One region of the Streptomyces sp. NPDC002232 genome, then DNA from elsewhere that is predicted to be linked to it. Evidence: riboswitches for the same ligand, from Rfam matches in the RefSeq annotation. Region 1 holds a riboswitch; the other holds the start of a gene.
What was found. A riboswitch is a leader RNA that binds a small molecule or an ion and turns the genes downstream of it on or off. The one in region 1 is predicted to bind cobalamin.

Region 2: linked by a shared signal. The riboswitch ahead of cobN (cobaltochelatase subunit CobN) and the one ahead of ACFYXU_RS14765 (energy-coupling factor ABC transporter permease) in region 1 are both predicted to bind cobalamin.

The regions. Positions count from the first base shown of each region.
Region 1 covers NZ_JBIARV010000003.1:492,385-495,967, forward strand. The annotation lists gene ACFYXU_RS14750 (ATP-binding cassette domain-containing protein) at 1-197, opposite strand, end outside; gene cbiQ (cobalt ECF transporter T component CbiQ) at 194-943, opposite strand; gene ACFYXU_RS14760 (energy-coupling factor ABC transporter substrate-binding protein) at 950-1,522, opposite strand; gene ACFYXU_RS14765 (energy-coupling factor ABC transporter permease) at 1,519-2,217, opposite strand; cobalamin riboswitch at 2,245-2,479, opposite strand; gene ACFYXU_RS14770 (PTS-dependent dihydroxyacetone kinase phosphotransferase subunit DhaM) at 2,530-2,952, opposite strand; gene dhaL (dihydroxyacetone kinase subunit DhaL) at 2,949-3,569, opposite strand.
Region 2 covers NZ_JBIARV010000006.1:325,513-329,095, reverse strand. The annotation lists gene ACFYXU_RS29745 (precorrin-8X methylmutase) at 1-620, opposite strand, end outside; gene ACFYXU_RS29740 (cobalamin biosynthesis protein CobG) at 635-1,885, opposite strand; cobalamin riboswitch at 1,965-2,093, shown strand; gene cobN (cobaltochelatase subunit CobN) at 2,131-3,583, shown strand, end outside.

The sequences.
Region 1 (3,583 bases):
AGCAGCGCCCCGCTCCCGCAGCGCAGCCCCCCGCTGAGCAGCCGCAGCAGTGTCGTCTTGCCGCTGCCGTTGCGGCCGAGGAGCGCGATCGCGTGCCCCTCCGCCACCGCGAAGTCCACGCCCGCGAGGACGGGAGGGCCGTCCTCGTAGGCGAATCCCGCCTTCACCAGCTCCACGACGGGGGTCGGAGACGTCACGGAAGAAACCTTTCCAGTACGAGGGTGAGGGCGACGAGACCCGCGAGGAGCAGGCCCGTCGCCGTGAGGAACCGCCGGGAGACCGCACAGGCGGGCACCAGCACCCGCAGCGTCCCGTCGTAACCGCGTCCGGCCAGCCCCGACTGCATGCGCTGCGCCCGGTCGAAGGCCCGGACGAAGGTCGTCGCGCCGAGACCGGCGAGCGAACGCCAGGTCGCGGCCCGGGTGGTGTGGCCGAGCCGGGCCGCCTGCGCCTGCCGGATCTTCGTCAGCGCGTCGAGCAGCAGGAAGATGATCCGGTACATCACGAGCGCCACGTCCACCACCGGCGCCGGGACGCCCGCCCGGACCAGCCGGGGCAGCACGTCCGACACCGGAGTCGTGAAGGCGAAGAGCAGCACCCCGAGCGAGGCCGACGCGGTCCGCAGGAGCAACTCGGCGGCGTGCGCGGGACCGTCGGGGGCGAGGGCCACCGGCCCCCGCGCCCCGCCCACCGCGAAGAGCAGCGGGACCGCGCCCGTGACGCAGAAGCCGAGCGGGATGCGGAACGCCCGCCACAGCTGCCGACCCGGCACTCCGGCCGGGCCCAGCAGCACCGCGAGCGTGGCCGCCGCCACGAGCACCGCGCCGGGCCACGGCGGCAGGGTCACCGCGCACAGGGTCAGGCCGAAGCCGAGGAGAGCCTTCTCCGCGGGATGGCGGCGGCGCCAGCGGCTGCTGTGCGCCGCCGCGTCGATCGGCAGCATCGGCGGCTACGCGCCCGTGCCGTCGAAGGGGCGCGAGCCGTCGTCGGCCGCCGGGACCCCGGCGTCGGCGGAACCGCCGCCCGCCGCCCCGGGACCTCCGAGGCCGTCGGCCCCGCCCTCCTTCGCCGCGCTCTCGGTACGCACCGCTCCGGCGGTCTCCGCGCGCACGGCCTCGGCGCTCTCCGTACGTACCCTCCCGGTGGTCTCCGTCCGCACGCCCTCGACGCCCTCGGTCCCCGCGCCCTCCGTCCGCACCGCTCCGGCGGTCTCGGCCGCCGCGCGGGCCGCGCCCTGGCGGCGGCCGCGCCGGAGCCCGAAGTAGTAGGCCAGGACGCCGGCGCCCAGCGCCGCCTGGAGGGCGAAGAGCGCCGACTCGATCTCCCCGGACGGCGGCTCGTACAGCGGGCTGAACCACGGCTCGTAGTCCGGACGGAGCTCCGTGATCGCGGTCTCCGCCTCCGCGTCCGCCCCCGCGAACGGCTCCTTCTTGTGGTCGCCCATGCCCAGGGCGACCGGCAGGACCGCCAGCGCGGCGACGAGGAGCAGCAGCAGCGTGTTGATCTTCGCGTTCCGGCTCATCGCGCGGCCACCTCCTCCTGGCGCTCCGCCTTCGACCGGCCCAGGACGCCGAGCCGGAGCAGCTCGCCCTTGCTGGACTGGGTGAGCAGCCGCATCACGAGCACCGTCAGCAGGCCCTCGCTCACCGCGAGCGGGATCTGGGTCACGGCGAAGATGCCGCCGAACTTGGCCAGCGCGCCGGGCACACCGCTGGCGGGGTCGGGGAACGCCAGGGCCAGCTGCACGCTGGTGACGCAGTACGTGGACAGGTCGGCGACGAACGCGCCGAAGAAGACGGCCACCATCAGCGGCGCACCGGAGCGCCGCAGCAGCAGATACGTCCCGTACCCGGCCCAGGGCCCGACGATCGCCATCGAGAAGGCGTTCGCCCCGAGGGTGGTCAGCCCGCCGTGCGCCAGCAGCAGCGCCTGGAACAGCAGGGTGATCGTCCCGAGGACCGCCATGATCGGGGGCCGGAAGAGGATGGCGCCCAGACCCGTACCCGTCGGATGGGAGCAACTTCCCGTGACGGACGGGAGCTTGAGCGCCGACAGGACGAACGTGAAGGCGCCGGAGGCGCCCAGTAGCAGCGTGGACTCGGGGTTGGACCGTACTTCGCGGGTCAGCGCGCGCACCCCGTGGGCGACGAACGGCGCGGCCGCGACGCTCCAGGCGGCGGCGTGCACAGGGGGCAGATACCCCTCGGCTATATGCATGGTCGGGAGACCTCTCCAGCACCTCGTGGATGGACAACGCACCCCGGCCGGTCTCCTGGCTGACGGTCATACGGCCCGACTCCGCCTTCCCACACCGCCGCGGTCTCCCGCGCCGGTCCAGTGGCCTCCCCGAGGTGTTCCCCCCGGGGATGGAGCCGGACCTCCCGATCACAGTGGCGAGGGCCGCACCGGTACTGCACCGGTTTCCCGTACACCAAGGCCCTGCGACATTAGTGGGTTGACCTGCTGGATCACAACACGGCCGCCACCCGGCGCGGCCCGCCGATCACTCCCCGCACACGGCGTGGGAGCTCACTCCTTGCGGTAGGAGTACGCCTCCGAGGCCGCCGCGGCCACCGCGTCGAGGTCCCCGCCGGCGCTCGCCGTGACGAGCGCGGCGACCGCTCCCTCGACGAACGGCGCGTCCACCAGGCGGGCGCCCTCCGGCAGTTCGTCGCCCTCGGCGAGCAGTGCCTTCACGGTGAGGACCGCGCTGCCCAGGTCGACCAGGAGCGCCACCCCGGCCCCCCGGTCCACGGCCTCCGCGGCGGCGCGGATCAGCTCGGAACTCGTCCCGAGACCGCCGTCCGGGAGCCCGCCCGCCGGCAGCAGAGGCGCCGTTTCGCCGCCGCCCGCCAGACCGCGCGCCAGCTCGGCCACCGCCGTCGCGACCGCCGCGCTGTGCGAGACGAGCACGATGCCGACCGGGGCGGCGGACCCGGGCGCGGCGCTCATCGGGCGCCCTCGGCGCGTGCGGTGTCGGCGAGCGCCGCGAACAGCAGGGCCGAGGAGGTCGCCCCCGGATCCTGGTGCCCGACCGACCGCTCCCCGAGATAACTGGCCCGGCCCTTGCGGGCCCGGAGGGGTACGGTCGCCAGGGCCCCGTCCTCCGCGGCGGTCCGGGCCGCCTCGTACGAGCTGCGGAGCCCCTCGACGGCCGGGACGAGCGCGTCCAGCATCGTCTTGTCCCCGGCCTGGGCGCCGCCCAGCTGGGCCACGGCGGCCGCGCCGGCGCCGAGGGCCTCCGCCAGCCGCACCCGGGTGACCCGCGCGTCCTCGCCCAGGGTCTTCCCGGCGCGCCGCAGCAGCGTCCCGTACAGCGGCCCCGAGGCGCCGCCCACCGTGGAGATCAGCTGCCGCCCGGCGGCGGTCAGCACCGCGCCCGGGGTCTCCGGCGGCTCCTTGGCCAGGATCTCCGTCACGGCGGCGAAGCCCCGCTTGAGGTTGGCCCCGTGGTCGGCGTCGCCGATGGCCGAGTCCAGCTCGGTGAGCCGGTCCGCCTCCCGGTCGACGTCCTCGGCCACCGCGGCCAGCCAGCGCACCAGGAATCCGGCGTCGATCGTCTCCGTCATGTCGCTCCCCATGC
Region 2 (3,583 bases), on a different contig from region 1:
GCTTCGTGGGCGAGGGCGTTGATCGCGGCGGCCGTGATCGCGCTGCCGCCGCGCCGGCCCCGGACGACCAGGTAGTCGAGGCCGAGGGTGTTCTCGGCCAGGGCGTCCTTGGACTCGGCGGCGCCGATGAAGCCGACGGGTATGCCGAGGACGGCGGCGGGCCTCCCGGCGCCCTTCGCGATCATCTCCAGGAGGTGGAAGAGGGCGGTCGGCGCGTTGCCGATGGCGACGACGGAGCCTTCGAGGCGGTCCCGCCACAGCTCCAGGGCGGCGGCGGAGCGGGTGGTGCCGAGCTCGGCGGCGAGGGCGGGCACGGCCGGGTCGGAGAGCGCGCAGAGCACCTCGTTGTCGGCGGGCAGCCGCTTGCGGGTGACGCCGCTGGCGACCATCTGGGCGTCGCAGAGGATCGGCGCGCCGGCGCGCAGGGCCGCGCGGGCGTTCGCGACGACCTGGGGGGAGTACGCGATGTCCTGCACGAGGTCGGTCATGCCGCAGGCGTGGATCATCCGGACCGCCACCATGGCGACGTCGGCGGGCAGGTCCGCGAGGTCCGCCTCGGCGCGGATCGTGGCAAAGGACCGGCGGTAGATCTCCGTCCCGTCCTTCTCGTAGTCGAACATCCTGGTGCTCTCGCTCATCTCGTCGTGCGGGCCTTGGTCACTGCGTCGGGCAGGGCGGTACGGGGGGTGGGGACGCCGTCCACCCGGTAGCTGTCGTCGCCGGTGGCGAGGACGTCGGTCCAGGCGCCGTGCGGGTGTCCGCAGCGGCGCTCGCACCCGGAGAAGTGCACGGGCAGGACGGGACGGGCGGGGTGTCCCGGCGGGCCGGGGCGGCGCGCGGCGGGTCCCGGGGCGGCGTCGGCGCGGACGTCGGCGAGGGACTTCGCGCAGCCGGGCCGCCCGGTGCAGGCGGTGACCCCGGCCCAGGGGGAGTCGGGGCGGGTGATCAGCCCGGCCGCGTCGAGCAGGGGCAGCAGGCCGGGGTCCGTCCCGGCCACGACGACCCCGCGCCAGGGCGTGAGGCGCACCTCGTCGGCGGGGAGCAGCGCCCGCAGCCGGGCGGCGGTGAGCCGGCCGAGCGGGGCGAGCACGGAGAGGGCGGCGGGTCCGAGGACGCCGGGCGCGGGGGGAGGGCCGTGCGGGAGCGCCGGCGCGGGGACGGGCTCCCCGGCCACCCCGCACTCCGCCAGGTCCACCCCGTACCCCCGGGGCAGCTCGCGGACCCGCCAGGCGCCGGTGCCGGCCTCGGCGGCCGCGGCCAGGAAGCCGCCCGCCGCGGCCAGGGCGGCCGAGGGCGCGTCGGAGGCCGCGAGCCGGACGGCCCGCCCGCCGACGTGCAGCTCCGCCGCCCCGCCGCCCACTGCGACCAAGGTCACATCCCCGCCGAGTCCGGCGACGTCTCCCCGGCCGTCGTCGAGGACGAAGAGGAACCGGCCGGAGAGCGCAGACGCCCACGGCGCGGACAGCAGGTGGCTGTCGAGCTCACGGGCCCACAACTGCACGTCGGACGCGCCGAGTCCGTCGAGGCCCGAGGCGGGCGAGGCGACGATGTTGCGGACGCGCTCGTGGGTGGGGGAGGGCAGCAGGCCGGCCTCGGCGAGGAGCGCCGCCAGCTCGGCCCCGCAGTCGTCGGCGAGGCCGCGCAGCTCCGCGTTGCCGCGCGAGGTGATGCTGAGCCGCCCGTCGCCGAGGGTCTCGGCCGCGTCCGCCAGGACCTCGACCTGATGAGCCGTCAGGCGACCTGCGGGCAGCCGCAGTCGGGCCAGGCGTCCGTCGTCGGCGGAGTGCAGGCGCAGCGCCCCGGGGCAGGCGTCGCCACGGTCCCGTACGCGCGGTTCGCCCGGTTCGGGCACCGGGGGTGGGGTGGGCGGCATGGCGGCGAGCATACCCACGGGGAACCGGCCGGCCACCGGGTGTGATCCGGTCGACCCCGCCGCTCCCTGGGGCCCGCCGACGCCACGATCTAGGATGCAGATCGGCATGGGGTCCCAGGACCCCGGGGAGGAAGCCCGGTGAGATTCCGGCGCGGTCCCGCCACTGTGAGCCCGCACCCGCGGGTGAGTCAGGAACTCCCGCCGTCCATCTGACCACCCGGGGCGCGGACAACCCCGAGGAAGGCCTGAGCCTCGCCATGCTCCTGCTGCTGTCGCACTCCGACACCGACCTGCTCAGCGCCCGCGCGGCCGGAGGGCCGGTGGAGTACCGCTTCGCCAACCCCTCCCGCCTCCCCCTGGCCGACCTGCCCGCCCTGCTCGACGGCGTCGACCTCGTCCTCGTCCGGCTCCTCGGCGGCGTCCGCTCCTGGCAGGAGGGCCTGGACACGATCCTGGCCGCCGGGAAGCCGGTCGTCGTACTGAGCGGCGAACAGGCCCCCGACGCCCAGCTCATGGAGGCCTCCACCGTCCCCGTCGGCGTCGCCACCGAGGCGCACGCCTACCTGGCGCACGGCGGCCCGGCCAACCTGGAGCAGCTGGCCCGCTTCCTCTCCGACACCGTCCTGCTCACCGGCCACGGCTTCGAGGCCCCGGCGGCCGCCCCCACCTGGGGCCCGCTGGACCGGACCGCGAAGGACGGCGACGGTCCGACGATCGCCGTGCTCTACTACCGCGCCCACCACATGAGCGGGAACACCGCCTTCGTCGACGCCCTCTGCGGCGCGATCGAGGACGCCGGCGCGCGCGCCCTCCCGCTGTACGTGGCGTCCCTCCGGGCCCCCGAGACGGAGCTCGTCGACACGCTGCGCACCGCCGACGCGATCGTCACGACCGTCCTCGCGGCCGGCGGCACCAAGCCCGCCGAGGCCCAGGCCGGAGGCGACGAGGAGGCCTGGGACGCGGGCGCGCTCGCCGCGCTCGACGTGCCGATCCTCCAGGCGCTGTGCCTGACCGGCTCGCGGTCGGCGTGGGAGGAGAACGACGAGGGCCTGTCCCCGCTGGACGCCGCCAGCCAGGTCGCGGTGCCCGAGTTCGACGGCCGCCTCATCACCGTCCCGTTCTCCTTCAAGGAGATCGACGCCGACGGTCTGCCCGCGTACGTCGCCGACGCCGAGCGGGCGGCCCGCGTCGCCGGGATCGCCGTCCGGCACGCCCGGCTCCGCCACATCCCGAACGCCGAGAAGCGGCTGGCGCTCGTCCTCTCCGCGTACCCGACGAAGCACTCCCGCATCGGCAACGCGGTCGGTCTCGACACCCCCGCCTCCGCCGTGTCCCTGCTCCGCCGCCTGATCGCGGAGGGCTACGACTTCGGCCCCGAGGCCGACCTGCCCGGCGTGGTCTCCGGCGACGGCGACGAGCTGATCTACGCCCTCATCGAGGCCGGCGGCCACGACCAGGACTGGCTGACCGAGGAGCAGCTCGCGAAGAACCCGGTCCGCATCCCGGCCGCCGACTACAAGCGCTGGTACGCGACGCTGCCCGCCGAGCTCCGCGAGCAGGTCGAGGAGCACTGGGGCCCGGCGCCCGGCGAGATGTTCCTCGACCGGTCCCGCAATCCGGAGGGCGACCTCGTCCTCGCCGCCCTGCGCCGCGGGAACCTGCTGGTCCTCATCCAGCCCCCGCGCGGCTTCGGCGAGAACCCGATCGCGA